2 regions of the Streptomyces sp. NPDC002138 genome follow, and region 2 is predicted to be linked to the other one. Evidence: riboswitches for the same ligand, from Rfam matches in the RefSeq annotation. Region 2 holds a riboswitch; the other holds the start of a gene.
What was found. A riboswitch is a leader RNA that binds a small molecule or an ion and turns the genes downstream of it on or off. The one in region 2 is predicted to bind S-adenosylmethionine.

Region 1 (7,250 bases), on a different contig from region 2:
TACCTCGCCCTGGCCGCCTACGCGGCGGCCAACCCCTCCTCCGACCAGACCCTGGTCGGCGCCTCCGGGGCCATCTCGGCCGTCCTGGGGGCCTTCCTGTACCTCTTCCCCAAGGCCCGGGTGACGAGCCTCTTCCCGTTCCTGTTCTTCGTGCCGCTGCGCTTCCCGGCCTGGATCGTGCTGCTGTTCTGGTTCGGCCTGCAGTGGCTGGCGGCCCAGCGCGCGGGGAGCGGGCCGGGGGTGGCGTACCTGGCCCACGTGGTGGGGTTCTCGGCCGGGTTCCTCTACGCGTGGGTGCGATATCGGCGTACGACTAGAGTGAGGCGACCAGCGACGGCCACCGAGGGAGACAGCCAGCCGTGATCACCGCGATCGTGCTCATCAAGACCAGCGTGGACCGCATCCCCGAGATCGCCGAGTCGATCGCCGCGCTGGAGAACGTCAGCGAGGTCTACTCCGTCACGGGGACGTACGACCTGATCGCCCTCGTCCGGGTGCCCCGCCACGAGAACCTCGCGGACATCATCCCCGGCCGCATCAGCAAGATCCCGGGCGTGGAGGCGACGGACACCCACGTGGCGTTCCGCACGTACTCCCAGCACGACCTGGAGGCGGCGTTCGCGATCGGCCTGGACGCCTAGCGCCTGGCGGCGAGCCGGACCGGGCCGAGGCCCGACCCCTGCCCCGGGTCGGTGGGTTCGCCTCAAACGCCGGCGGGGCTGGGGTGGGTTCCCTGACCCGGGGGCCGGAGGTGTCAGGGTGGTGGAGCCGGGCCCCTGCGGAGTGTCTCCTCGGCTCGCGGCCGCGGGGGGTCGGAGACGTGCGTCCAGGGGTGACCGCTCGGCCTTGCGGGGACCCTCCTCCGGTGCCCGACTCCCCCACCCTGACGCCGGACCCCCGCGAAGGCCTCCGGCGGGACGAGGACGCCCGGGAGCGAGCAGTCACCCCGGGTTCCATGGCCCCGCGGCGGGTTTCGGCTGGGCCCTGCCGCAATCTCCGACGGGCCGCTGCCCGCGAGCCGAGGAGACGCTCGTGCGGGGCACCGGCCCGGCCGGAACCCGCCCACCCCGGGCCAGGGGGCATACCTCACCCGCCCCCACGGGATCAGACGGCCGGGACGCAGCGGCCCTCTTCCGTGCGGTACGTCCACTGCGCCCCCTGGGCCACCAGCTCCCGCACGGCCCCCACGAACCGCTCCACGTGCTCGTCGGGCGTACCGGCCCCGAAGCTGACGCGGATCGCGTTCAGCGACCGCTCACCCGGCTCCGCCTCCGGCGCCCCGCACTCCCCCTGGGCCTGCGGCTCACTGCCCAGCAGCGTCCGCACCAGCGGGTGTGCGCAGAACAGCCCGTCCCGGACGCCAATGCCGTATTCGGCCGACAGCGCCGCGGCGAAGTGCGAGCTGTTCCAGCCGTCCACCACGAACGAGATGACGCCCACGCGCGGCGCGTCGTCGCCGAAGAGCGACAGGATCCGCACCGCGGGCACCTCCGCCAGGCCCTCGCGGACCTTCGCGATCAGGTGCCGCTCGCGAGCGACCAGCGCGTCGAACCCGGCCTCGGTCAGCGCGCGGCAGGCGGAGGCGATGGAGTAGACGCCGATGACGTTCGGCGAACCGGCCTCGTGGCGCGCCGCGGTGGTGTGCCACTCGACGTCCACGCCGCCGTCCTCGCGCCGGGCCACCTTGCGGGAGGCGCCGCCGCCCGCGAGGTACGGGTCCGCCTCCTGCAGCCAGTCGGCCCGCCCGGCGAGGACGCCGGAGCCGAAGGGCGCGTACAGCTTGTGCCCGGAGAAGGCGACCCAGTCGACGTCCAGGTCCTGGACGGACACGGGGTGGTGCGGAGCGAGCTGGGCGGCGTCCAGGACGATCCGCGCGCCGTGGGCGTGCGCGGCGGCGGCGAGCTCCTTGACCGGCCACAGTTCACCGGTGACGTTGGACGCCCCGGTCACGCACACCAGCGCCGGACCGTAGGGCTCCCGGTCGGCCAGCGCGCGCTCCAGCGTGGCGACGGCCTCGCCCGGGGTGCGCGGGGCGTTGAGGTAGGTGACCCGCGCACCCCGCCACGGCAGCAGCGAGGCGTGGTGCTCGGTCTCGAAGACGAAGACCTGGCAGTCGGCCGGGAGCACCTGGCCGAGGAGGTTCAGCGAGTCGGTCGTGGACCGGGTGAAGACCACCTGGTCGGCGGGCCGGCAGTCGAGGAACTCCGCGACCGTGACCCGGCTCTGCTCGAAGAGGTCGGTGGAGAGCTGCGAGAGGTACCCGGCCCCGCGGTGCACGCTGCCGTAGTACGGGGCGTACACGGCCACGTCGTCCCAGACCCGCTGGAGCGCCGGGGCGCTGGCGGCGTAGTCGAGGGCCGCGTAGGTGACCTCGCCGCCGGTGACGAGCGGCACGGTGACGTCCCGGCCGAGCACCTGGAGCGGCTCGACGCAGGCGATGTCACAGGCGGCGTCGCCGGAGGCGTCGGCAGCGGTGGCGGTGGCGGCGTTCAGGGAAGCGGACATGGCGGTATCTCCCGGCAGGCAGGGCTGAATGGCTTCTGGTGGCCCGTACACGGCCGGATGCGGCGGGGTACGGGAAGGCCCCGGGGGACGAAAGGTGCGTCGGCGGTACGGAGGTACGCGGACAGGACCCTGTTCCGGGGGTGAAGAAGGGGCGGACTCGCCCTATCGCATTCGCTTGCTCACGGAAAAGACTCCTCGAGAGACCAGGACCCCTGGAATCGAGGGATCCGCGCTTGCCGTAAGCCTCGCTGCCTACGGCCTGGTCATCACCCGGGGCACCCCGCCACGGAAGGAGGGTTGCCGGACAGCAAGCCGGGGCCTAAACGCTGTCACTCGTGACCTGGTCAGCATCCTGCCACATGATCCGGCACGCACAAGCCCCGGTCCGCATGTCGGAACCGGGGCCTGACGCAAAACCGACGCCCACCGCTACGCGTTGCTGGCCTTCACCCAGCGGTCCAGCGCGGCCAGCGCCGCGCCCGAGTCGATCGACTGCGCCGCGCGGGTGATGCCCTCCGCCAGCTGCTCCTCCAGCGTGCCGCTGCCCGGGTCCAGGGCCACCAGCGCCGCCGCCGAGTTCAGCAGGACGGCGTCGCGGACCGGGCCGGTCTCCCCCGCCAGCAGGCGGCGGGCCACGTCCGCGTTGTACGCGGGGTCCGCGCCCCGCAGCGCGGAGACGTCGACCAGCGGGATGCCGATGTCGCGCGGGTCGAAGCCCTGCTCGGCGACCTTGCCGTCGCGCACCCACCAGACCCGGGAGGTCGCCGTCGTGGTCAGCTCGTCGAAGCCGTCGTCGCCCCGGAAGACCAGCGCGGAGGAGCCGCGCTCGGCGAGCACGCCCGCCACGATGGGGGCCATCCGCGGGTCGGCGACACCGGTCGCCTGGGACCGTACCTTCGCCGGGTTGGTGAGGGGGCCCAGGGCGTTGAAGACGGTCCGGATGCCCAGCTCTTTGCGGGCGTGGGCGACGTACCGCAGCGCCGGGTGGAACTTGACGGCGAAGCAGAAGGTGATGCCCGCCTCCTCGGCCACCTCGACCACCCGCGCGGGGGTCAGTTCGAGGTTGACGCCGAGCTTCTCCAGGACGTCCGAGGCGCCGCTGGAGGAGGACGCGGCGCGGTTGCCGTGCTTGACCACCTTGGCGCCCGTACCGGCCACCACGATCGAGGACATCGTGGAGATGTTGACCGTCTTGGCGCCGTCTCCGCCGGTGCCGACGATGTCGACCGTGCGGCCGGGGACCTCGATGAGGTTGGCGTGTTCGTACATGGTCCGCACGAGGCCGGTGATCTCCGCGACGGTCTCGCCCTTGGCCCGCAGGGCGACCACGAAGCCCGCGATCTGGGCGTCGGTCGCCTCGCCGTGCATGATCCGGTCCATCGCCCACGCCGTGTCGTCCGCGCCGAGGTCACGGCCGGCCAGCAGGGCGTCCAGTACGGCCGGCCAGGTGCGGGCCGCCACGCTGTCGCCGCCTGCCGGGGTCACAACGTTCATGGTCCGCTCCTGATGGTCCACAGTCGATGGGTGAGGTCCCAGCCTATCCAGGCGCGGGGGACGGCAAAGAGCCCCGTCCAGTGACTGGACGGGGCTCTTGCCGTGGCGACGCTCGAACTGACCGAAATCAGTCCGTCATGCGGAGTCAGTGGTGGCCGTGGCCGCTCTGGATCTCCTTGTACTCCTCCGCCGTGGGCTTCGGGATCTGGTTGTTCTCGCCGTAGAAGCCCTTGCTCAGCTTCGCGCGGAGCTTCTCCAGGGCCTTCACCTTGCGCTCGACACCGTTCTCGTCGACCGTCGGGCCGATCTCGATCGGCTTGTACTGCTCGTACGAGGTCAGCGTGTGCAGCTGGCCCTGCGAGAGCGGCTCGTGGACCTCGACGAACTCACCGTGCGGCAGGCGCTTGATGATGCCGGTCTCGCGACCGTGCAGCACCTTGTCGCGGTCCCGGCGCTGGAGGCCGAGGCAGACGCGCTTGGTGGCGATGAAGGCGAGGACCGGGACGACGAAGAAGCCGATCCGGACGAACCAGGTGATCGAGTTGATCGACAGGTGGAAGTACTGGGCGAACATGTCGTTGCCGCCGCCGATGAGGAGCACGATGTACTCCGCGATCCAGGCGACACCGAACGCCGTGCGGGTCGGGACGTTGCGCGGGCGGTCCAGGATGTGGTGCTCGCGCTTGTCGCCGGTGACCCAGGCCTCGATGAACGGGTAGACCGCGATCGACGAGAGCACCAGCGGGAAGAGCAGCAGCGGGATGAACACGCCCAGGACGAGCGTGTGACCCCAGAGGTTGATCTCCCAGCCCGGCATCGCACGGATGAGGCCCTCGGGCATACCCATGTACCAGTCGGGCTGCGCACCGGTGGACACGTGGTCCGGGCGGTACGGGCCGATGGCCCAGATCGGGTTGATCGAGGCGATCGCCGCGATGGCCGCGATGACACCGAAGACCAGGAAGAAGAAGCCTCCGGCCTTGGCCATGTAGACCGGCAGCAGCGGCATGCCGACGACGTTCTTGTTCGTCTTGCCGGGGCCCGCGAACTGGGTGTGCTTGTGGTAGAAGACCAGGATCAGGTGGGCCACCAGCAGGCCCATCATGATGCCGGGCAGCAGCAGGATGTGCACCGAGTAGAACCGGGAGACGAAGTCGCCGCCCGGGAACTCCCCGCCGAACAGGAACATCGACAGGTACGTGCCGACGACCGGGACGGACAGGATGGCGCCCTGCATGAAGCGCACGCCGGTACCCGAGAGCAGGTCGTCCGGCAGCGAGTAACCGGTGAAACCGGTGAACATGCCGAGGAACAGCAGCAGGAAGCCGAAGACCCAGTTGACCTCACGCGGCTTGCGGAACGCACCGGTGAAGAACACGCGCATCATGTGCACGACCATCGCGGCGACGAAGATCAGCGCCGCCCAGTGGTGGATCTGGCGGATCAGCAGACCGCCGCGCACGTCGAAGCTGATGTCCAGGGTCGAGGCGAAGGCCTCGGACATCTGGACGCCCTGCATCGGCACGTACGAGCCGTGGTACACGACCTCGTTCATGCTCGGGTGGAAGAACAGCGTCAGGTACACACCCGTGAGGATGATGATGATGAAGCTGTAGAGGCAGATCTCACCGAGCATGAAGGACCAGTGGTCCGGGAAGATCTTGCGCATGTTCGCCTTGGCCAGGCCGTAGATGCCCAGGCGGCTGTCCGCCCAGTCGGCTACGCGCTCGCCGGCAGGCGCTTTGCGCTCCGTCGTTTCAGTGGCAGTGCTCATCCGCGCTCCCAGAATGCAGGACCGACGGGCTCTTCGAAGTCGCCATGCGCCTCGAGGAAGCCTTCGTCATTCACGCCGATCCGCAGCTGCGGAAGCGCGTGACCGGCCGGGCCGAAGATGACACGGGCGCCGTCGGAGAGGTCGAAGGTGGACTGGTGGCACGGGCAGAGCACGTGGTGCGTCTGCTGCTCGTACAGGCTGATCGGGCAGCCGACGTGGGTGCAGATCTTCGAGTAGGCCACGATCCCGTCGTGGGACCACTCCAGCTCCTGCTTGTCCTTGATGTCCTCCGGCTTGAGGCGGACGATCATCAGGGCAGCCTTGGCGATCTGCGTCTGGAAGTCGTGCTGGTCCTCCTCCAGGCCTTCCGGCCGGGCGAAGGTCAGCGAACCGACGACGACGTCCTCGGGACGCAGCGGCTCGTTGGTGTTGTCGTTGATGAGCAGCTTGCCCTTGGCCCACAGGGTCTTGCGGAGCTTCGTCTCGGGCAGCGGACCCAGGTCGCGCAGGATCACGACGGCGGACAGCGGCAGCATGGCCAGCGCGCCCAGCATCGTGTTGCGGATCAGGGGACGACGGCCGATGGCCGACTCCTTGGCGCCGTCGGCGAAGTCCTGCAGGACCTGCGCCTTGACCTCCGGCGGAGCGGCGATCTCGTGACGCTCAGCGGCGACCTCGACATCGGACATCAGGGTGCGGGCCCAGTGGACCGCGCCCGCGCCGATGCAGAAGAGCGCCGTGCCCAGGGTCATGCCGAGCGCGAAGTTGAGCGCGCTCACCTTCCCGATGGGGAAGATGAACACGATCTTGTCGACCGGCAGGGTCACGTACGAGGCGATGAAGCCGATCGTGGCCAGCATCGACAGCGTGAACAGCATCGCGACCGTGCGCTCGCTGCGCTTGGCCGCCCGCTCGTCGATGTCCTGGATACGGGGCTTGTGGGCCGGCAGGCCCGGGTCGGCGAACGGGTCGTCCGCCAGTGCCACGCCACCGTGGTGCGTGTCGCCCTGCTCGCTCGGCAGGTGCTTCTCTTCGGGAATGTCTTGGCTACTCATGACTTCTTGGCCTTAGCGGTGTGGGCCGCGACCCAGACGGCGACAGCGATCAGCGCACCCAGTCCGAAGATCCAGCCGAAGAGACCCTCGGACACGGGGCCGAGGCCACCGAGCTTCAGACCGCCGGGGCTGTTCGACTTCTCGCCGTTCACGTTCTGGAGGTACGCGATGATGTCCTTCTTCTGCTTCTCCGGCATGGTGCTGTCCGGGAAGGAGGGCATGTTCTGCGGGCCGGTGAGCATGGCCTCGTAGATGTGCTTCGGCTCGACGCCCTCGAGGTTCGGGGCGTACTTGCCGTGCGTCAGCGCGCCGCCCTCACCGGTGAAGTTGTGGCACTGCGCGCAGTTGTTGCGGAACAGTTCGCCACCCTTGGCGATGTCGGCACCGGCCGGGTCGTACTGCTTCTCGGCCGGCGTGATCGG
Region 2 (7,250 bases):
CTGCAGCCCGCTCTCGAAGCGCACGTCGTCGTCGTTGACGTAGACGTTCACGAAGCGGCGCAGCTTGCCCTGGTCGTCGAGCACGCGGGCGGCGATGCCCGGGTGGCTCTGCTCCAGGGAGTCGATGACCTCGCTGAGGGTGGCGCCCTCGGCGGAGACCTCCGACTGACCGCCGGTGTAGGTGCGCAGGATGGTGGGGATGCGGACGTTGACGCTCATGGCGCTACTGCCTTCCGGGGGTCGGGGGGTGGTCAGGCCAGCCCGGCGGCGCGGAACGCCTCCAGGCTCGGGCGGATGGTGGCGCTCTGGCCGCTGTCGGCGGCCACGGCCTCCAGGGTCTTGAGCCCGTCGCCGGTGTTCAGGACCACCGTGGTCAGCGCCGGGTCGAGCTGCCCGTTCTCGACCAGCTTCTTCGTCACGCCGACGGTCACGCCGCCCGCGGTCTCGGCGAAGATGCCCTCGGTCTGCGCCAGGATCTTGATGGCCTCGACGACCTGCTCGTCGGTGACGTCCTCGACGTAGCCACCCGTACGGCGGGCGATGTCCAGGACGTACGGGCCGTCGGCCGGGTTGCCGATGGCGAGCGACTTGGCGATGGTGTTGGGCTTCTGCGGGCGGACCACGTCGTGACCGGCCTTGAAGGCGGTCGAGACGGGGGAGCAGCCCTCGGCCTGGGCACCGAAGATCTTGTACGGCTTGTCCTCGACCAGGCCGAGCTTGATCAGCTCCTGCAGACCCTTGTCGATCTTCGTGAGCTGCGAGCCGGACGCGATCGGGATGACGATCTGGTCGGGCAGCTGCCAGCCGAGCTGCTCGCAGATCTCGTAGGCCAGCGTCTTGGAACCCTCGCCGTAGTACGGGCGCAGGTTGACGTTGACGAAGCCCCAGCCCTCGCCGAGCGGGTCGCCGATCAGTTCCGAGCAGAACCGGTTGACGTCGTCGTAGTTGCCCTCGATGCCGACCAGCTCGCCGCCGTACACACCGGCCATGACGACCTTGCCCTGCTCCAGGTCGTGCGGGATGAACACGCAGGAGCGCAGTCCGGCCCGGGCGGCGGCGGCGCCGACGGCCCCGGCCAGGTTGCCCGTGGAGGAGCAGGAGAGCGTGGTGAAGCCGAAGGCGCGGGCGGCCTCGACGGCGATCGCGACGACCCGGTCCTTGAAGGAGTGCGTCGGATTGCCGGAGTCGTCCTTGACGTAGAGCTTGCCGGTGAAGCCCAGCTCCTTGGCCAGGTTCTCGGCGTCCACGAGCTTGGTGAAGCCAGGGTTCAGGTTCGGCTTCGAGGCCACGTCGGCGGGGACGGGCAGCAGCGGCGCGTAGCGCCAGATGTTGTCCGGGCCGGCCTCGATCGCGGCGCGCAGCGCCTCGGGGTCACCGGTCGGAAGGTCGTATGCGACTTCCAGCGGACCGAAACACTCGGCACAGGCGAAAATGGGACCCAGCTCGAAGCGGGTACCGCACTCGCGGCAGGAAAGTCCGGCGGCGGGTCCGAGATCGACGGAGGTCGCGGCAGAGGTGGGGTGAGTCTGTACAGCCATGACGGCGAGGCCCTTTCTCCTCATCTTCCCCGTGGCGCACTTCGCCACGAGACGGATTTGGCACCTTCCCTAGCCGGGGACCTCGCTGACTTTGCAGAATCGCGAGACCGACTGGAGGGTTGCCGGGGCTTCAACGGGCCGTATCCCTCTGCCCCTCTGGATGAGCGGTATGGCGCGAACGCGCCTTGGCGGCGCACCCGTGCGTTTGTTCGTGGGGACCCCCGACATGCGAGGGGTCTCCGCGTTGTTCAAGACTGTAACCGAAGGCATGGGCGGTTGAGACAGCCGTCCGAACCGCGAGATGGATCACATATCGGCCATATCGATGGCCGGGTCACAACGGAATCAAGGAGTGCTGAAGGTGCTGGAAGAGGTGGAGCGCTGGCTGGGGGCCCGCTCCTGGTCCGCCACCGACCGACCGTTGGAGCAGCTCCTTTCGGCCAAGCGGGCATCGGGCGTCACGGTCAGCGTCGTCCTGCCCGCCCTTGACGAGGAGGCGACGGTCGGCGCGATCGTCGAGGTCATCCGCCGTGACCTCATGGCCCGCCTGCCCGTCCCGCTCGTCGACGAACTCGTCGTCATCGACTCCGGCTCGAGCGACCGCACCTCGGAGGTCGCCGAGAAGGCCGGCGCCCGCGTGGTGCACCGCGACGACATCCTGCCGCGGGTCCCGGCACTGCCCGGCAAGGGCGAGGTGCTGTGGCGCTCGCTGCTGGTCACCACGGGGGACATCGTCTGTTTCGTCGACGCCGACCTGCGCGACTTCTCGGCCACCTTCGTCTCCGGGATCGTCGGCCCGCTGCTGACCGATCCGGACGTGCAGTTCGTCAAGGCGATGTACGACCGCCCCCTCGGCGACGCCCCCGGCCAGGGCGGCCGGGTCACCGAGCTGGTGGCCCGCCCGCTGCTGAACCTGCACTGGCCGCAGCTGGCCGGATTCGTCCAGCCGCTGGGCGGCGAGTACGCCGTACGCCGCTCCCTGCTGGAGCGGCTGCCGTTCCCCGTCGGCTACGGCGTGGAGCTGGGCCTGCTGGTGGACGCGCTGCACACGGCGGGCCTGGACGCGCTGGCGCAGGTGGACGTCGGGGTCCGGCTGCACCGGCACCAGGACGGCCGGGCGCTGGGCCGGATGGCCGCCGCGATCTACCGGACCGCGCAGCTGCGGCTGTCGCGCGGGCACCTGGTGCGGCCGGAGCTGACCCAGTTCGAGCGCGGCCCGGACGGTTTCGAGCCGCGCACCTACCCGGTGGACACGGTGGAGCGGCCGCCGATGCGGGAGGTCGAGGAGTACGCCCGCCGGCGGGTGGCGTGACGGCGGAAGCGGCGGGCGCGGGTGGCAGGGGCCATGACGGTTGTCACGGTTTGAGCCCCGCGCCCGCGGGCTAGGTTGCCCGCATGGCCTCTCAGGTACTCGTCGCCGCCAACCGCGGCCCGCTCTCGTACGCCCTCGACGCCGACGGCACGCTCAGTGCCCGGCGCGGCGGAGGCGGTCTCGTCTCCGGTCTCTCCGCCGCCCTTTCCCGCCAGCCGGAGGCGCTGTGGATCTGCGCGGCGCTGTCCGACGCGGACCGCGAGGCGGTGCGGCGGGGGGTTTCCGAGCCGGGTGTCCGGATGCTGGACATCGATCCCGCCGTCTATGACGACGCGTACAACGCCATCGCCAATTCGGTGCTCTGGTTCACCCACCACCACCTGTACGACGTCCCGCGCGAGCCGGTCTTCGACGCGGCGTTCCACCGGGCGTGGGAGTCGTACGTCGCCTACAACCGCTCCTTCGCCGAGGCGCTGGCCGAGGAGGCGGAGCAGGGCGCGCGGGTCCTGGTGCAGGACTACCACCTGGCGCTGGTGCCCGGGATGCTGCGGGTGCTGCGGCCGGATCTGCTGATCGCGCACTTCACCCACACCCCGTGGGCCTCGTACGACTACCTGCGCATCCTGCCCTCGTACGTCCGCGAGGAGCTGCTCTGGGGGATGCTCGGCGCCGACGTGGTGGGCTTCCACACGCACGCGTGGGCCCGGGCGTTCCTGGACGCGATGACCCTGGACGACGGCCACGGGGTGGCCACGGCGGACGGCGAGGAGATCGCCCACCGGCGGCACGAGGCGTGGGGGGACCGGACCACCTCGGTCCGGGTGTTCCCGCTGGGCGTGGACGGCGACGAGCTGCGGAAGCTGGCCCACCGGCCGGAGGTGAACGACAAGCTGGCGGCGCTGCGGGCGGAGGTCGCGGGGCGCAAGGCCATCGTCCGGGTGGACCGCACGGAGCTGTCGAAGAACATCCTGCGCGGGCTGCTGGCCTACCGGGAGCTGCTGACGGTCCACCCCGAGTGGCGCGGCCGCGTGGTGCACCTGGCGTCCGCCTATCCGTCCCGGCAGGACCTGGCCGTCTACCGGTCGTACACGCAGGCGGTGAGAGAGCTGGCGGCGGAGATCAACACGGAGCTCGGCACGCCGGACTGGCAGCCGGTGCTGGTCTCGGTGGAGGACGACTTCGCGCGCTCGCTGGCGGCGTACCGGCTGGCGGACGTGGCGCTGGTGAACCCGGTGCGGGACGGGATGAACCTGGTCGCCAAGGAGATCCCGGTGGTGTCGGAGGCGGGGTGCGTGCTGGTCCTGTCGACGGGGGCGGGGGCGTACGAGGAGCTGCGGGAGGATGCGTTGACGGTGCACCCGTACGACGTCACGGAGACCGCGGCCGCGCTGCACGCGGCCCTGTCGATGCCGTCGGCCGAGCGGGCGGAGCGCACGAAGCGTCTGGCCGCCCACGCCACGGCCCTCCCCCCGTCGACCTGGTTCGAATCCCAGCTGTCGGCCCTGGCCGCGCCCTGACCCTCGCCCTCAAACGCCGGGCGGGCTGGAATACGCCCGCTCGGCCCGTGTACTGCCCTCAACCGCCGGGCGGGCTGAGGCTTTGCCCTCAAACGCCGGGCGGGCTGGTGTTGCCTCCGGCGGGCCCTCAAACGCCGGGCGGCTGAAATTGCCCTCCGGGCAATCCCCCAGCCGGGCACACCCCCAGCCCCGCCGGCGATTGAGGCGCCCCCGGAGGGCACAGCAAGCCGCAGGCAACCCACCGGACCCGGCCACCCCTCAGCCTGGCAGCGCGCCGCACCACCCTCAGCCCCGCCGGCGATTGAGGCGCCCCCGGAGGGCACAGCGAGCCACAGGCGACCCACCGGGACCGGCCAGCCCCAGCCTGGCAGCGCGCCGCACCACCCTCAGCCCCGCCGGCGATTGAGGCGCCCCCGGAGGGCGCAGCGAGCCGCAGGCGACCCACCGGGACCGGCCACCCCCAGCCCTGGCAGCGCGCCGCACCACCCTCAGCCTCGCCGGCGATTGAGGCGCCCCCGGAGGGCACAGCGAGCCGCAGGCGACCCACCGGGACCGGCCACCCCCGCCGGGCACACCCCCAGCGCCCCCGGAGGGCATGAGCAGCCGCAGGCGGCCCACCGGGACCGGCCACCCCTCAGCCTCGTCGGCCCCGGCGGGGCGGGTGGCGGGCGCGCGGTTACAGGGCTGCGGACAGGGTGGTCAGGAAGGCCGCGATTTCGGGGGGACCCGCCAGGGTCAGGTCGGCTCGGGCCGCGAGTTCGGGGACTTCGGCCGAGCCGCTGCACAGCAGGAGCCCCGGCACGCCCTCCCCCCGCAGCTTCTCCACGGCCGCGAACGCCGCAAGGTCCCCCAGGTCGTCCCCGGCGTACAGCACCGCCTCGGCCCCGGTCTCCGCCAGGTACTCGGTGAGGGCCACGCCCTTGTCCATCCCCGGCGGCCGCAGCTCCAGCACCGCCCGCCCCGGCTCCACCATCAGCCCGTGCCGCGCCGCCAGCTCGGCCAGCGGCCCCCGCAACGCCTCGAACGCGGCCGCGGGATCGGCGGCCCGCCGGGTGTGGACGGCCAGCGCCCGCCCCTTCTCCTCGATCCAGGTGCCGCGCCACGCCCCGATGGCGTCCAGGAACCCCGGCAGCTCGGCCCGCAGCGCCGCCACCCCGGGGTGTTCGGCGGGCGCGTGCACGGTCCCGGTGACGGCGTCCCAGCGCTCGGCGCCGTAGTGCCCGAGGACGACGAGGTGCTCCAGCCCCGGCACCCCCGCGAACCCCCCGTACCGCACCGCGACCCCCGCGGGCCGCCCGGTGACCACGGCCACCGACGCGACCTTCGGCGCGAGCGCGGCCAGCGCCGGCACGGCGTCGGCGTGGGCGCGCGCCTGGTCGGGGTCGGGCACGATCTCGGCGAGCGTGCCGTCGAAATCGAGGGCGATCACGGACCGGCCCGGATTCCGGAGCAGGGCGTCGAGCCCCTCGCGTCCGGCGGCGGTCACGGGCACCGGCAGGCTGTCGGCGGGCGTGCTGTGCGGATGGCTCCCCATACGCACGACCCTAACGGTCCCCTCCGGGGAGGGCTATCGCCGGGCCCGCTGCGCTTCGCGCAGCCTGCGGAGCCGGTTGACCGTACCGGGCGCGTGCGCCAGCGCCCGCGGGTCGTCCATCAGGGCGTTGAGCAGCTGGTAGTAGCGGACGGGGGACATCCCCAGCCGTTCCCGTATCGCCCGCTCCTTGGCGCCGGGACCGGGCCAGGTACGCCCCTCGTACGCGAGCACGGCGGCCTCCGTCTCCGTCAACCGCCCGCCCTCCGTCATACCTCCAGATTAACTCCGGCCACCGACAGCAGGAGCAGGAGCTGGACGATCAGTGCGCGTCCTCCGCACGCGCCGAGCGCGCCATCTCCTCCAGCGTCTTCGCGGGCTGCCCGCCCGGCTGGACGGTCTTGCCGATGTTCTGCTTGATGTTCTCGCTCACGCCCGACCACGACTTCTTGCCGACGGGGTAGAGCCGCGAGGTCGGCAGCGCCTGGAGGAAGGTCTTGAGCTGGCCGGCGCCCGCCCCGGTGGCCGCGTCCATCGACCGGTAGCCGCTGGTGGTGACCGGCAGCAGGTCGTACTGCCCGGTGAAGGCGGTCTGGTTCTCGGCCGAGTAGAGGAAGTCGAGGAACTTGCCCGATTCCTTGCGGTGGCCGTTCTTGAAGGCCATGACCCAGTCGGCGACGCCCATGGCGGGCTTGTCCGCGCCGTCGGCGGTCGGCAGGGCGACCATGCCGAACTTCACGCCCTTGGCCGTGGCCTGCTTGATCAGCGTCGGGTGGCCGTTGAGCATGCCGACCTCACCGCGCGTGAAGCCGTCGAAGGCGGCCTGCCGGTCCAGCTTGGCGGGCTCGACGGGGCCGGTCAGGCCACCGCCGACCAGGGTGTCGCGCAGGTACTCGAAGGTCTTGACGTTGTCCGGGGAGTCCAGCGCGTAGGACTCCTCGTTGTCGGTGTAGCCGCCACCGCCCGCCAGCAGCCAGTTCATGGTCTCGGCCTGCGCCTCCTCGCGGCCCAGCGGCAGCGCGAAGGGGGTCGGGACCTTGGCCGCCTTGAGCTTCTTGGCGGCCGACTCCAGCTCGGACCAGGACTTGGGCTGCCAGCCCTTGCCGGTGCCGACGGCGCTCGCCGGGATGATGCCCGCGTCGGCGAAGAGCTTCTCGTTGTAGAAGAGGAGCCGGGTACTGGCCACGAAGGGCATGCCGTACTGGACCCGCTTGACCTTGCCCGCGTCGGCGAGCGGCGCGAGGAAGTCGGCCTCGGTCTGTACGGAGAGCAGCTCGTCGGCGGTGTAGAGCTTGTCGGCGGCGGCGTAGTCGGCGTAGGCGCCGATCTGCGCGATGTCGGGGGCCTTGCCC

Region 1: another riboswitch for S-adenosylmethionine. It lies ahead of ABT084_RS10270 (aminotransferase class V-fold PLP-dependent enzyme); the one in region 2 lies ahead of thrC (threonine synthase).

The regions. Positions count from the first base shown of each region.
Region 1 covers NZ_JBEOXE010000011.1:144,965-152,214, reverse strand. The annotation lists gene ABT084_RS10280 (rhomboid family intramembrane serine protease) at 1-363, shown strand, start outside; gene ABT084_RS10275 (Lrp/AsnC family transcriptional regulator) at 360-641, shown strand; gene ABT084_RS10270 (aminotransferase class V-fold PLP-dependent enzyme) at 1,105-2,505, opposite strand; SAM riboswitch class IV at 2,730-2,846, opposite strand; gene trpD (anthranilate phosphoribosyltransferase) at 2,935-3,999, opposite strand; gene qcrB (cytochrome bc1 complex cytochrome b subunit) at 4,145-5,773, opposite strand; gene qcrA (cytochrome bc1 complex Rieske iron-sulfur subunit) at 5,770-6,828, opposite strand; gene qcrC (cytochrome bc1 complex diheme cytochrome c subunit) at 6,825-7,250, opposite strand, start outside.
Region 2 covers NZ_JBEOXE010000015.1:23,392-30,641, reverse strand. The annotation lists gene ABT084_RS12600 (ubiquitin-like small modifier protein 1) at 1-219, opposite strand, end outside; gene thrC (threonine synthase) at 252-1,538, opposite strand; SAM riboswitch class I at 1,556-1,705, opposite strand; gene ABT084_RS12590 (glucosyl-3-phosphoglycerate synthase) at 1,900-2,850, shown strand; gene ABT084_RS12585 (alpha,alpha-trehalose-phosphate synthase (UDP-forming)) at 2,934-4,367, shown strand; gene otsB (trehalose-phosphatase) at 5,044-5,901, opposite strand; gene ABT084_RS12575 (DUF3263 domain-containing protein) at 5,935-6,171, opposite strand; gene ABT084_RS12570 (ABC transporter substrate-binding protein) at 6,221-7,250, opposite strand, start outside.